One region of the Halanaerocella petrolearia genome, then DNA from elsewhere that is predicted to be linked to it. Evidence: riboswitches for the same ligand, from Rfam matches in the RefSeq annotation. Region 1 holds a riboswitch; the other holds the start of a gene.
The links. A riboswitch is a leader RNA that binds a small molecule or an ion and turns the genes downstream of it on or off. The one in region 1 is predicted to bind ZMP and ZTP.

Region 1 (7,979 bases):
TATTACTACTAATAGTCCAGCAGCTAAATCTAAGTTACGGACTGGTGATATTATTTTAAAGTTTAATAACCATAAAATCAAACAACCTATAGATCTAAAAAAAGAACTAGTTAAATTAAACATTGGTCAACAAGTAACTATCACTATTTTAAGAAATGATAAATACAAAACATTCACTCTCCAAATTGCAGAAAAACCTGCTCAAGAAAAAGAAATCATCTCGGAATAAATAAAGGCCCCTATTGGGGCCCTAACTACTCTAATTTATTAAATTCTTTTCTGCTACCCCTAGATTTGATTTGTCTAATACTTTAGCTATTGCTACTGTAATCAAAGCACCTACTACAACTTCTGGTAATCCATGGGTAATTCCAATTCCTAAAGCAGCTTCAGCAGTTAAATAACCTCTGACTACTGCTAAAGATAAAGCTCCAACTGTATTAGTCAAAGTACCGATTATAGCAGCAATGATTGAGCCTAATACTCTTTTTTTTACTAGCTTATAACTATAAGCAGCCAAAATACCAATCAGAATCCTTGGTAAAATAGCTATTAATGGATCAGCAAAAAAAGCTCCTCCTCTAATGAAACTAGCTATTCCAAAAATCAATCCTACCAAAGCACCAACAGTTGGCCCTTCTATAATGGCACCAATAATTACTGGAATATGCATAATTGTAGCTGAGCCTGCTGGTGTAGGGACAGGAATAAAACCTAAAGGTGTCACACTTAACAAGATAGCAATAGCTCCTAAAATACCTGTTATAGTCAACTGTCTAGTCTTTAACTTCACTCTTCTCACTCCTATTCCTATTTGATTTTATTTTCTTCATCTACTAATACAACTTGAGGTTCTAAACTCTTAGTTTCTTCTTCAGTTAGTAAAGCATAAGAAATAATAATTACTGTATCTCCTGGTCTAGCCTTTCTAGCTGCTGCTCCATTAAGACAAATAACTCCTGATCCTCTTTCTCCAGGAATAACATAAGTTTCTAAGCGTTGACCATTATTATTATTAACTACTTGAACTCGTTCATTAGGATATATATCTGCTGTTTCCATTAATTCTCGATCAATAGTGATACTACCTACATAATTTAAATTAGCATCAGTAACTTTAGCCTGATGAATTTTTGACTTATGCATCATACGCATCATCATTTACACCTCCAACATAAGATTATCGATTAATCTTGTTTCTCCTATATATACTGCCAGAGCAATTAATACCTTCCCCTGCACTTCTTCTACTTTTTCTAAAGTATCTTGATTAACAACTTCTACATAATCTACTTTAGCTAATGATTCTTGAGTAAGCTGTCTTAACATTTGTTCCTTAATAACTAAAGAACTTGTTACTCCATCCTCAATCAATCCTTGAGCTAATTGTAATGATTTATAAAGCACTATAGCAGCTCCCCGTTCTGCTTGATTTAAATACTTATTTCGAGAACTGACAGCTAACCCATCCTCTTCTCTGACTATAGGCACTGTTACTATGTCAAGATCAAAGTTTAAATCTTTAACCATTCGCTTAATAACTAATACCTGTTGAGCATCTTTTTGGCCAAAATAGGCTCTATCAGGATTAACAATATTAAATAGCTTACTGACTATTGTACAAACCCCTGTAAAATGACCAGGACGACAAGCACCACATAACTTATCAGTTAAACCTTCTACTTGAACTGTAGTAGCAGCATTAGGAGAATATATCTCGTCAACATCTGGTGCAAAAATGATATCAGCTCCTACTTCAGCTGCTAATTCTGCATCTCTATCCAAATCCCGAGGATACTCTTTATAATCTTCATCAGGGCCAAATTGAGTAGGATTAACAAAAATACTAGCAATTACTATATCATTGTCCTGTCTAGCTTCTTTCATCAAAGACAAATGTCCTTGATGTAGATAACCCATTGTAGGAACAAAACCTATCTCTTCTCCTGCTAGCTTTTGAGATTTGATAAACTCTTTGATTTCGGAAATTGTCGTATAGATCTCCACTTTACCCCTCCTAATTACTAAAGCTTTCTTCTGAATTCGGAAATTCTCCGGATTTAACGTCTTCTTTATATCTTCTTAAAGCTTGACTAATCTCTTCATTCAAATCTGAATATTGTCTAACAAATTTAGGAACAAAGTCGTTAGAAACTCCTAACATATCTTGGCTAACTAAAACTTGACCAGTACAGTCTTTACCAGCTCCAATTCCAATAGTAGGAATCGATAACTCTTTAGTTACTCTATTAGCTAATTCTGCTGGTATACACTCTAATACTAGAGAAAAAACCCCCGCTTCTTCTAGTTTTTTAGCATCTTCTAATAATTTTTTAGCAGCATCAGTATCTTTTCCTTGTACTTTAAAGCCACCAAATTGATTTACAGATTGAGGAGTTAAACCTAAATGTCCCATTACTGGAATCCCAGCTTTGATAATTGCCTCTATCTCCTCTATTATCTTACTACCACCTTCTAACTTTACAGCCTGAGCCCCACTTTCTTTAATAATCCGTCCAGCATTCTTAACTGTATAGCTAATATCATCAACCTTATAAGCCATAAAAGGAAGATCAGTAACTACTAAAGAATTATTAGCACCTCTAGTTACCGCTTTACTATGATGAATCATATCTTCAACTGTCACGGCTAATGTATCCTCATAACCTAAAACTACCATGCCTAATGAGTCTCCAACTAAAATCACATCAATTCCTGCTTCATCTATAGCTTTAGCCATTGGATAATCATAAGCAGTTAACATTGTAATTTTCTCTCCAGCAGATTTCTTCTGTTGTAGAGTTTTAACTGTAACTTGATTATTCACCTCTTTCACCTCCAGTAAAATTCTTTGATATTATGTATAGTTTATTTCACAAAAAAGAAAAAACTCCTAACCTAGACAGGAAAGGAGTTTTCTATAGATATAGATAGGCATAGTTACCCCACTACAACTACACTATTTCCCGTCTCAGTCTGCTATAGATCCAAGCGGATAACTATTCAATTTCACTTTATTATACTAAGTCAAATTTAAAATTGCAAATCTAAAATAAACCTGTAATCTTTCCTTCAGCATCAATATCAATATCTTCTGCAGAAGGATCTTTTGGTAAACCAGGCATTGTTAATACATCACCAGTTAGAGCTACCAAAAAACCTGCTCCAGCTGAAACTTTAACTTCTCTGACAGTCAATGCAAAACCTTCTGGGCGTCCTTTTAGAGATGGATCATCAGATAATGAAGCTGGAGTTTTAGCCATACAAATTGGTAAGTCAGCAAAACCATCTTGTTTCAGTTGCTTAATATTCTTTTTAGCTTGAGCTGTAAGATTAACCTCATTTGCACCATAAACTTCTGTAGCTATCTCTTCTATCTTTTCTTCAATAGTATCTTCAGTAGAGTATAACATTTTAAAATCACTTGGTTCATTAACTAAGTCCAATACTTTTTTAGCTACTTTTACTCCACCAGCTCCTCCTTTTTCCCATACTTGAGAGAGAGCTACTTTAACACCTAACTTTTGACAACGTTCTTTAATCAACTCAACCTCTGCTTCTGTATCACTAGTAAACTCGTTAATAGCAACTACTGGAGAGATTCCAAACTTCTGTACATTCTCAATATGCTTTTCTAAATTTTCTAATCCAGCAGCTAAGGCATCTAAGTTCTCCTCCTGTAAATTATCCTTACCTACTCCTCCATGCATCTTTAAAGCTCTAACTGTTGCCACTAAAACAACTGCATCTGGTTCTAAATCAGCATAACGACACTTAATATTAAAGAACTTCTCTGCTCCTAAATCAGCTCCAAAACCAGCCTCAGTCACTACATAATCGGCCGTATGTAAGGCTAATTTAGTAGCCATAATACTGTTACAGCCATGAGCAATATTAGCAAATGGTCCTCCATGAATAAAGGCTGGAGTATTTTCTAATGTCTGAACTAAATTAGGCTTTAGAGCATCTTTTAATAAAGCAGCCATTGCTCCTGCTACTTCCAATTCTTTAACTTTAACAGGTTGGCCCTTATAGGTATAACCAATGATAATCTCTCCTAACCTTTCTTTCAAATCAATTATATCTTCAGCTAAACAAAGAATAGCCATTACCTCAGAAGCAACAGTAATCATATAACCATCTTCTCGACTCTGACCATTCTTATCACCTAAACCAACTACAATATCCCTTAAAGATCGATCATTCATATCTACAACTCGCTTAAGAACAACTTGATTAGGGTCCAGATTCAATTCATTTCCTTGCTTAATATGATTATCAATAGTAGCAGCTAATAAGTTATGAGCTATACCAATAGCATGAATATCACCAGTAAAATGAAGGTTGATATCTTCCATAGGTACAACTTGAGAGTAACCACCACCAGCTGCCCCTCCTTTAATACCCATACAAGGTCCTAAAGAAGGTTCGCGTAAAGCAACTGCTGCTTGTTTACCTAATTGATTTAAGGCTTGGCCCAATCCAACTGTTGTAGTTGATTTTCCTTCTCCAGCAGGTGTAGGCGTAATAGCTGTAGTTAAAATTAGCTTACCAGGTTCATTCTCCTTTAATACTCGTTTATAAGTATCTAACTTAACCTTAGCTTTGTCATTACCATACAATTCAATATCTTCTGCACTTAAATCTAACTCTTTTGCAATCTCAGTAATAGGTTTCATATTAGTCTCTTGAGCAATCTTGATATCACTCTTCATCTTAATTCCCCCTTAGTTTGATAGTTTAATACTCTCTATGAAAATTATACTTTACCAATTCTAAGCTGTAAACTATTAACCTATAATCTAAATAAAAAACCGTCTGAACAGATAGTAACTATTACTATCTGCCCAGACGGTCGGCAATTTACTTTATCATGTTCCCTGATGGTTAATCCCATCTCAACTCCGCCAGTCACATGATAAATATCTATTCTATTATTGCTCTCTATTCATTATCTTCTTCTAGATCATCATCTGGAGTAATTACTTCCTCATCTTCAGGATCCTCTTCATTCTCACCATAAAATCCTGGCTTATAGTTAGTGATGATCTCTTTAATATCTTCTTTATCTAAAGTTTCTTTCTCTTTTAAAGCTACTACCATATCTTCTACCATATCACTATTTTTACTTAAGATATCTTCAGCTCTTTGATAGCAACCTTCTATTAAGCTCTTAATTTCCTGATCAATAGCTGCTGCAACATCTTCACTGTAGTTTCGACTGCGAGAAATATCTCGTCCTAAGAAGACTTGTTCATTCTGTTTCTGACCTAAAGTTAATGGTCCTAATTCTTCACTCATACCATAATCAGTAACCATCTGTCGAACAATCTTAGTAGCTCGCTCTAAATCATTCTGAGCTCCTGTACTAATGTCATCTAAGAATATTTCTTCAGCTACTCTTCCTCCTAATAAGGATATTACTTTATCCTTTAACTCAGATTTAGTGATAAAGCTTTTATCTTCTTCAGGAAGATTAATAGTAAATCCTCCTGCTCTACCACGAGGAACAATTGTAACCTTGTGAGTTGGATCAGCATTCTCTAATAACTCACCTAATAAAGCATGACCAGTCTCATGATAAGAAACTATATCCTTTTCTTTATCACTAATTACCTTACTCTCACGAGCCGGACCAGCAATAACCCTATCAATAGAATCATCAAATTCATCCATACCAATAGTTTTCTTATCTCGTCGAGCCGCTAAAATAGCAGCTTCATTAGCTAAATTCTCTAAATCAGCCCCTGTAAAACCAGGAGTTCTTCGAGCCAATACTTCTATATCAACATCATCAGTTAAAGGCTTATCTTTAACATGGATTTCTAAGATACCTTTTCTAGCTTTATAATCTGGTTTACCAACAGGAATCTGTCTATCAAAACGTCCTGGTCTTAATAATGCTTTATCTAATACATCAGGACGATTTGTAGCCCCCATGACAATAATACCTTCATTAGGCTCAAAGCCATCCATTTCAACTAATAACTGGTTTAAAGTCTGTTCACGTTCATCATGACCTCCACCAACACCAGCACCACGTTGGCGACCTACAGCATCTAACTCATCAATAAAGACAATACATGGAGCATTTTCCTTTCCTTGTTCAAATAAATCTCTAACTCGAGAAGCTCCAACTCCGACAAACATTTCAACAAAGTCAGAACCACTGATGAAGAAGAAAGGAACTCCAGCTTCACCAGATACTGCTCTAGCCATTAACGTTTTTCCTGTACCTGGAGGGCCTAAAAGTAAAACTCCTTTAGGAATTTCAGCCCCTAGACGGCTAAATTTATCTGGATGCTTTAAAAATTCAACAACTTCCTGTAATTCTTCCTTAACCTCTTCATAATTAGCTACATCATCAAAGGTGACTTCAGTATCTCCTTCTTTATGTAATTGAGCTTTATTCTTACCAAAAGACATCATCTTCTTGCCGCCACCTTGCATGCGATTCATAATAAAGATCCAAGCACCAATTAAAATGATGGTTGGTAATAAATAAGCAAATAACCCTGTCCACCAAGGAGGTTCAGGTTCAGGTTTAGTCTCAATTTTTACATCATTAGTACGTAATAGTTTTTCTATTTTTTCTATTGTTCCTGGAATATTTATTTCAAATTGTTGACCATTTGCTAATTTACCCTTTATTAAGTTTTCACCGACAATTGTAACTTTCTCTACTTTACCAGATTCAACTTGATTAATAAATTCACTATAGGATATTTTTTGCTGTGGTTGATTAGGAGCAATAATATATTGAGCTATTAAAACTCCAATAGCAATAATAATCAAATAAAATCCTATACTCTTTGAAAACTTCTTCAACTAACAATCCTCCTTCCCTAAAACTAACTTACCTTTTCCATTTTATATAATTTCACGTCTATTAATTATACCACACTTTATCAATTATAGCAACCAAATCAAACTAACCTTATTTAATTACTTATCTCGATATAATTCTGGCTTAGGCACGAAAATATAAGGAATATTACGATATTTCTCTTGATAATCTAATCCATAACCCATTACAAACTTATTAGGAATTTCGAATCCATTCCAATCAACTTCAACTTCCTTTTCAGTTCTTCTAGCTGGTTTATCTAATAAAGTACAAATTTTGATACTTTCCGGTTTACGAGTTTCTAACATTTTAATAACATGTTTTAAAGTTAGACCAGTATCTATAATATCTTCAGCAATTAAAACATGTTTTCCTTCTATACTTTCTTCCAAATCTTTTATGATTCGAACATTACCTGTAGAGCTTGTTCCTCCTTCATAACTAGTTACATCCATAAAATCAAGCACTACTGGTAGATCAACCTGTCTAGATAAATCAGCCATAAAGAAGAAACCACCTCTTAAAATACAGACCATAATTACTTCATCATCTTCATCATAATACTCAGTAATTTTCTTCCCTAGTTCCTTAATTCTAGATTGTAGCTCATCTTCTGCAATTAAAACTTCATCAATCATACCTTCTAACACTACAATTCCTCCTTTATCTTAATCATTAATATTTGTTCTGTATCTTCTGTTACCTTAAATCTATCATCGACTCTTAGGCCTCCAACCCAAAAGATATCATTTCCTTCTGTAACAAAAATAGGGACTTGATCTCGTTTCCAAATAGCTAGTTTTTGATCAATAAAGAAGTCTTTTATTTTTTTTCTACCTTTCATTCCTAAAGGGTAAAAGCGATCTCCCGATTGACGACTTCTAATATAAAAAGGAGAACCTACTTGCTTATAATCAAAAAAACCATAATTAGAATTATCTATTTCTTGTCGCCAAGGATAATTACTATCTACTATTTCACTACTAATTATTATTCCTAATTCAGGAATTTCAATTTCTTCTAGTGCTATTTGATACTCAAAATCAAATCTATCTTCCATTAGCCCACCTATAGAGAAAATTAGTTGATTATAATTTAACCTTACAATTAAATCAGCAGGTAATTCGACTCT
Region 2 (7,979 bases), 190 kb from region 1:
TCATCAGTCCAACCTGGTACAATTACATGGCGCACCCAAAATGACTGTTCTTGACCTTCTAGAAAATCAACTAATTTCAATGTTTGTTGGTTACTTACTCCAGTTAACTCTTGATGTTTTTCTTCAACTAACTGCTTAATATCAAGTAATACTAAATCAAGATAAGGTAAAAGTTTTTTAAAATCATCTATCTCTACATAACCTGAAGTGTCTAAAGCAGTATGAAGACCTTCTTCTTTACAACGACGTAATAATTTTAAAGTAAAGTCTAACTGTAAAACAGGCTCACCACCTGAAATAGTTACCCCTCCATCACCTCGATCAATATATGGTTTACATTTGATAATTTTATCTACCACTTTATCGACACCCATTTTTTGCCCTTCTTTTAGATGCCAAGTATCAGGATTATGACAATACTTACAACGTAGAGGACAACCCTGTGTAAATACTACATAACGAATCCCTGGACCATCTTGAGTTCCAAAGCTTTCTAAAGAGTGAATATAACCTGTAGTCATTATTTTACCTCCTCTTATAAAAATACATTATTTAGAATTTATACTTACCAATTAAGTAAAACATTATCGAGATATTGTTTCACTTTTTAATAAAAAGTTAACTAAAAAAATTGAATTCAAAGACGGTTTCGGAACGGCCTATCGGCCTTCTTCCGAGTACCTTTTGTCAAAATACACCCCAAGAGTACTTCTTCATTTCATTCAGAGCGCAATTAGTAGTCTTTATCATTAATTCAATAATTTTAATCAGCTATATAGTTTAACAATAAATGAATTGAAGTAACTGACTATTTTTCATTTACATCTGATAAAACTACTAAAAAGGTACAAAAATATTTTTTAGAAAAACAAGTTATGCTTCCTACTGTTAAAAGATTACTAGATTATCTTTAACACTTTTAATTCATATATTATACTACTAATTTTAATAAAAAGTCGCATTGTTTTTCTTATTTAAAATCAAAACCTTTTAAAAATAACAAAATTATTTTTAGTAAAGATACATCTTAGATTTTTACTGATTTTGACCTTAACTGTACACTGTAAATTGTAAACTGTAAACTGCAGAAATATCTCGATTAAATAAAACAACCAGAGGAATTATCCCCTGGTTGAATTAGTTAACTTATCACTACATTTGATTGTGGAAAGTACGTGCAATAACTTCCTGCTGTTGCTCTGGAGTTAACCGAATAAAGTTAACAGCATAACCAGAAACTCTAATTGTTAACTGCGGATATTTTTCAGGGTGCTCAACAGCATCTTCTAAAGTCTCTCTCTGTAGAACATTAACATTCAAATGGTGAGCACCTTGAGCAAAGTAACCATCTAAGACAGAAGTTAAGTTATCTGCCTGTTGATTATCACCTGAACCTAAAGCTTTAGGCACAATAGAGAATGTATTAGAGATACCATCCTGACAATAATCATAAGGTAACTTAGCTACAGAATTTAAGGATGCCATTGCTCCAGAACTATCACGACCATGCATTGGGTTGGCCCCTGGTGCAAATGGTTCTCCTGCTTTACGTCCATCAGGAGTAGCACCTGTCTTCTTACCATATACAACATTAGAAGTAATAGTTAGAATAGACATAGAGTGCTCAGCATCACGATATAATTCATGTTCTTCTAATTTAGTCATAAATCGTTTCACAACATCAACTGCTAACTCATCAACTCGGTCATCATCATTCCCAAATTTAGGGAAGTCTCCTTCAATTTCAAAGTCAGTAATAATACCATCGTCATTCTTAATTGGCTTAACTGTAGCATACTTAATAGCACTTAAAGAGTCAGCAATAATTGATAATCCTGCTACTCCAAAGCCCATAATACGATCTACATCTGTATCATGTAAAGCCATCTGAACTCTCTCATAAGCATACTTATCATGCATATAGTGAATAATATTCAAAGCACCTACATACTTCTCAACTAACCAATCTAAGAAAGTATCAAATTTATCCATTACCTCATCAAATTCTAAAATGTCGCCTTCATAAGGAGTAAATTCCGGGCCAACTTGTACACCAGACTTTTCGTCTCGGCCACCATTTAAAGAGTAAAGTAATGTCTTCGGTAAGTTACACCGAGCTCCAAAGAACTGCATCTCTTTACCAGTTCTCATAGCAGATACACAGCAAGCAATAGAGTAGTCATCACCGAAGTTCTCACGCATTAAGTCATCATTTTCATACTGAATAGAACTTGTATCTCGAGATACCTTAGCAGAAAATTCTTTGAAACCTTCTGGTAAGTTCTCAGACCATAATACTGTTAAATTAGGCTCTGGTGCTGGTCCTAAGTTATAAAGTGTATTCAATAATCTAAAGCTTGTTTTAGATACTAATGGTCGACCATCAATACCCATTCCACCAACTACAATAGTAATCCACATTGGATCACCACTAAATAGCTCATTATAAGCAGGTGTTCTTAATTGACGAGCCATTCTTAACTTAATTACAAAATCATCAATTAATTCTTGTGCTTTTGTTTCAGTCAAGTTACCAGTTTCGATATCTTGCTTAATATAGATATCAAAGAACTCAGCCACTCGGCCAAAAGACATTGCCGCACCATTATTCTCTTGAATAGAAGCTAAATATCCCATATAAGTCCATTGAATAGCTTCTTGTGCATTTTCAGCTGGTCGGCCTAGCTCTAATCCATAAGATTCACCTAATTCTTTTAACTTTTTTAAAGCTCTAATCTGTTCACTTACCTCTTCACGTAACCGAATATGATCTTCTGTCATTCGTGTAGGTAAATGAGCAATATCTTGCTTCTTATCTGCAATTAAGTGATCAATACCATATAAAGCAATTCGACGGTAGTCACCAATAATTCGTCCTCGACCATAAGCATCAGGCAATCCAGTAATTACACCAGATCGACGAATCTCTCTTAATTCTGGTGTATAAGCATCATATACACCATCATTATGTGTCTTACGATACTTAGTAAAGATCTCATCAATCTCTTCATCAACTTCATATCCATAAGCTTCAGCAGCTTGACGAGCCATTCGAATACCACCATAAGTGTTTAACGTTCTTTTTAATGGCTCATCACTCTGTAAGCCAACAATCTTTTCTAAATCTTTATCAATATAACCTGGGTCATAAGCATTAATATCAGATACAGTTTCAGCATCTACATCTAAAACACCATCATTCTCAATCTCTTTCCATAATAACTCACTACACTCTTCCCATAACTTTTCCGTTCTATCAGTTGGTCCGGCTAAGAAAGAATCATCTCCTGTATAAGGTTCATAATTCTGTTGCACAAAGTCTCTAACATCAATTTCTCTTTCCCATTTACCAGACTTAAAGTTTAATTTACTCATCTATAATCCTCCTTATTGGGTTATATATATTATAAAATAGTTGTAATTGAAAATAATAATCTTTACTGTTTGAATCTCTTGTACTTATAATAACATACCCTTTATTAACCGTCAATTAAATTAACTGCTTATTGAAAACAGAGAATTTTCATACAATTTGTAAGATTAGGTAGCATATATAAACCACAAAAACCCGCCTGGATAACATAACTGCTATCCAGGCGGGCGATTTATTGTCAGGATTATACTCCCCCATAGTTAATTCCATGTTGTTCCGCCAGTCATATAATCCTATCTATTCTATTTTACTAATTTTATAATATCAGCTTAATAAATAGTTGTCAATATCAATTATCCTAATAAATTATCTAAAACCATTGTTTCTGAACGCTTTGGTCCTACAGATAAAATAGATAACTCGGTATCTGTTAACTCACAGATTCGATCTATATACTGCTTAGCATTCTCTGGTAGATTATCATACTCGTCTATATCAGATGTATCCTCTTGCCAACCTGCTAATGTCTCATATACTGGCTCACATTCTTTTAATATTTCTTCATTAGTAGAAAACTCATTAAGAACCTCACCTTGATAACGATAACCAGTACAAATCTTAATCTCTTCTAATTCATCTAACACATCTAACTTAGTAATAGCCAAACTAGTCAGTCCATTTATTCGAGCAGCATACTTAACAATTAAAGCATCAAACCAGCCACAGCGGCGTGGTCTACCTGTTGTAGTACCAAATTCATGACCTTTGTCTCTTAAATGTTCACCTATATCCTCTGTCAATTCAGCAGGAAAAGGACCCTCTCCAACTCGTGTTGTATAAGCCTTAACAATTCCAACAATATTATTTATCTTAGTCGGGCCAACTCCTACACCATTACAGACACCACCAGCTGTTGGATTAGAAGAAGTAACATAAGGATAAGTACCATGGTCAATATCTAATAAAGTACCTTGAGCTCCTTCAAATAAAACATTGCTACCTGCTTCTACTTCCTGATTAACTAATAGAGAAGTATCAGTTACAAAATCCTTAATCTGCTCTGCATAACCTAAATACTCTTCAATAACCTCTTGAGCATCTAATCTATCTAAACCATAAACCTTATCTAATACTAAATTCTTTAGCTCAACTGCTTCTCTTACCTTAGCAGCAAATTTATCTTCATCTAATAAATCTTCAACTCTAATCCCAAAACGACCAATTTTATCTCGATAAACTGGGCCAATTCCCTTCCCAGTAGTACCAATCTTATCATTACCTTTTCTAATTTCTTCGGCCTTATCCAACATTCTATGATAAGGCATAATTAAATGAGCTTTAGAACTGATATAGAAATTAGTCACCTCTACACCCTTCTGGGCTAAATAATCAAGCTCTTCAATTAAGACCTTAGGGTCAACTACAACCCCATTACCAATTACACATTTAGTATCATCATAAAGTACTCCCGATGGAATCAAATGTAGCTTATACTCTGTATCTTCTACTACTACAGTATGACCAGCATTATTACCACCTTGATAGCGAACTACTAAATCAGCCTCTTCTGAAAGTAAATCTGTAATCTTACCTTTTCCTTCATCGCCCCATTGAGTTCCTACTACTACAGTAGTTGTCATTTCTGAAAGCCTCCTCTGTTTAATTTAGAGTCGTGTGTCGTAAGCCGTGTGTTGTGAGCCAATTCAAAGTATTTAAATTCAAAACCAAACCTTATAAAGAATTTTGTTTTAAAGGAATTAAACGGTTTTATAGTTTTGATTTTGAATTGGCTCATAGCTCACAGCTCATAGCTAACAACTATTGATTGTCAATTATTCTAATCCAAGTCTTTTATAAATAGTATCTATATGTCGTAGATGATACTCATAATCAAAAATTTCCTCTACTTCTTCTGCTGCTAAATGCTCTCTTAAATCATCATCTGATAATAATAATTCTTTAAAGCTCTCTTGACCTTCCCAAGCTTGAAGGGCATTCCGTTGTACAATCTCATACGCATCATCTCTTAATAATCCCTGATCAACTAGAGTTAACATTACCTTTTGTGAGAAGATAAGTCCATTAGTCTCTTCTAAGTTAGTTTTCATATTATCTTCATGGACTCCTAAATTCTCTACTACATCTACAAACTTAGTCAGCATATAATCAACTAAGATACTGCTATCTGGTAGAACAACTCGTTCAGGAGAAGAATGAGTTAGATCTCGCTCATGCCATAGATTGACATTATCAAAACCAGTATTAGCATTAGACTTTACTACTCTAGATAAGCCTGAAATTCTTTCACAGACAATAGGATTTTTCTTATGTGGCATAGCTGAAGAACCTTTCTGACCTTTCTTAAACGATTCTTCAACTTCTAAAATATCAGTCCGTTGTAAATTTCGAATTTCAGTAGCAAATTTATCTAAAGAACTGGCAATTATAGATAAAATAGACAGATATTCAGCATGACGATCACGCTGTAAAATTTGAGAAGATATAGCAGCTGGTTCAAGATCTAACTCTTCACAGGCCAACTCTTCTACCTGAGGAGCAATATTAGCAAAAGTTCCAACTGCACCAGAGATCTTACCAACGCTGACTCGCTCTAATACACCTTCCATTCTCTCAATCTGTCTCTCTATCTCTGAATACCAATTAGCTAACTTCAAGCCTAGAGTTACTGGCTCAGCATGAACACCATGAGTCCGTCCAATCATCACCTGCATCTTATATTCTTTAGCTTTTCTTCCTAGTACTTCCTTAAACTCTTTTAAATCATCTAAAATCAACTCAGCCGCTTCTTTAAGCTGCAAGGCACGAGCCGTATCCTTAATATCTGACGAAGTTAATCCTTTATGAATATACTTTGATTCTTCACCGACATTCTCAGCAACTGCCTGCAAGAAAGCTAAGATATCATGACGAGTCTCTGCTTCAATCTCTTTGATTCTATCTACTGTAAAATCTGCTTTATCTTTAATTTTAGCAACTGCTTTTTCAGGAATCTCACCTGTTTCAGCCATAGCTTCACAGACTGCTATTTCAATATCTAACCATTTATCAAACTTGCTATCCTGACTCCAAACCTGTTTCATCTGAGGTAGCGTATAACGTTCAATCATCTATTTATATTCCCCCTGTAAATTTTTATCAACAACAACATTAATATAATAGCAAACCAAAAGATTATTGTCAATATAAAGTCGAATTTTAATCGTTTTACTAAAAATAACATTCGTTTATTTTATTACTTTAAAGCTTTAAAGTAATTTTCCCGAAATATCCGTATTTAAATCTATTATAATAGATTTAATTCTTTTAAGAATTATTATCCCGGATTTATAGCGGGCAAATTCGGATCAGAGTCAACTATTTAAAATTTCTAATCCTATTCAAAAAAATAAGCCCCCAATCTCTCGATTAGGGGCATAAGATCAATCTTTAGTTTGATTTACTCTTCTTTTAAAGCCTCAGGCACTTCAGGTTGATAACTCAATGCACCACTTACAGAAGAAACATTTCCTTTAGCAACTGTTTCTAATACTTTAGCAAAGACAAACTCTAACTTCATATGTACAACACCTCCTTTCAAATTAGTTATTATGTCTTATATACTCTCTATTATACAATTTATAGCCTAAGGGAGTTATTGATAATAATTGCCATAATATTCCTAATAATCCTGCTATTACAAATTGATCCTTAGCTCCAGATAAATATAAGATAAAATAAAATAAATCTAAACTAAAGAAGACAATAAAAGAATAAATTTTATATTTGGATAGCTTACTTTTAGAAGTAATCTGTTTTTCTTTAATAATAGCTGGAGCATAAAAGTAAATAATTACTGAACCTAGTATCAAAGTAAACCATAGCAGTCCTGGTATGAATTCTACTAATAATGAATCAAAACTACTAGCTACCCATCCTAAGAAAGTAAAAATTAATCCTCCTGACAAGGCACACCACCTAAATAAAATAGCATGAGCCCCACCTGAAAAGATCTTAATCACTCCAGATGTAACTGCAGCTGTCAATGTTAATAAAGTAACAGACAACAGAGATGAAAAAGCAATTATTACTGCATAACCTATTACAGTTGATAATAAGATTTTTAAACCATACACCATTATCTCCTTCTCTTCACTTACAGCATCTTGATAAATAATATCTATTATTTTTTCACTTAGTTCTGATAATCTACTTTTCCGTTTCATTATTTTTCCTCCTAATACATTATATTTACAATGAATACTATCATATAAATCATATTATGTCAAATAATAGATATTTAGTAAATTTTATATCATAAAATATAAAATTATCATATGTTTAAAAATATAACAAAAAATAAAAAAAGAGCAGACTTAATCTGCTCCAACAGTACTATCACTTCTATTCTCTTCAGCTAAATCAATAATACTAAAATCAAGAAAGTAGATAGCTAAAGTAGCCATCCAGAAAGGAATATGTATCAAATAACTAATTAAACAGAATAAAAATAAATTCCCATTAACTACTTTAGAAATATTCACTTTAAGATACTCTATTATCAAAGGTAAAATTATCAGATTACCTAAAAATAATATAATAAATCCTA

Region 2: it holds a riboswitch for ZMP and ZTP, as region 1 does, so the genes downstream of both, pflB (formate C-acetyltransferase) here and ACYQ39_RS08720 (formate--tetrahydrofolate ligase) in region 1, are expected to answer to the same signal.

The regions. Positions count from the first base shown of each region.
Region 1 covers NZ_BAAHXW010000002.1:304,945-312,923, reverse strand. The annotation lists gene ACYQ39_RS08745 (S1C family serine protease) at 1-229, shown strand, start outside; gene ACYQ39_RS08740 (ECF transporter S component) at 260-793, opposite strand; gene panD (aspartate 1-decarboxylase) at 811-1,158, opposite strand; gene panC (pantoate--beta-alanine ligase) at 1,162-2,007, opposite strand; gene panB (3-methyl-2-oxobutanoate hydroxymethyltransferase) at 2,018-2,827, opposite strand; gene ACYQ39_RS08720 (formate--tetrahydrofolate ligase) at 3,048-4,715, opposite strand; ZMP/ZTP riboswitch at 4,839-4,925, opposite strand; gene ftsH (ATP-dependent zinc metalloprotease FtsH) at 4,945-6,828, opposite strand; gene hpt (hypoxanthine phosphoribosyltransferase) at 6,946-7,485, opposite strand; gene tilS (tRNA lysidine(34) synthetase TilS) at 7,497-7,979, opposite strand, start outside.
Region 2 covers NZ_BAAHXW010000002.1:114,511-122,489, forward strand. The annotation lists gene pflA (pyruvate formate-lyase-activating protein) at 1-521, opposite strand, end outside; gene pflB (formate C-acetyltransferase) at 1,153-3,375, opposite strand; ZMP/ZTP riboswitch at 3,584-3,670, opposite strand; gene ACYQ39_RS07795 (adenylosuccinate synthase) at 3,727-5,013, opposite strand; gene purB (adenylosuccinate lyase) at 5,206-6,501, opposite strand; gene ACYQ39_RS07805 (cyclic lactone autoinducer peptide) at 6,831-6,950, opposite strand; gene ACYQ39_RS07810 (accessory gene regulator ArgB-like protein) at 6,973-7,596, opposite strand; gene ACYQ39_RS07815 (hypothetical protein) at 7,747-7,979, opposite strand, start outside.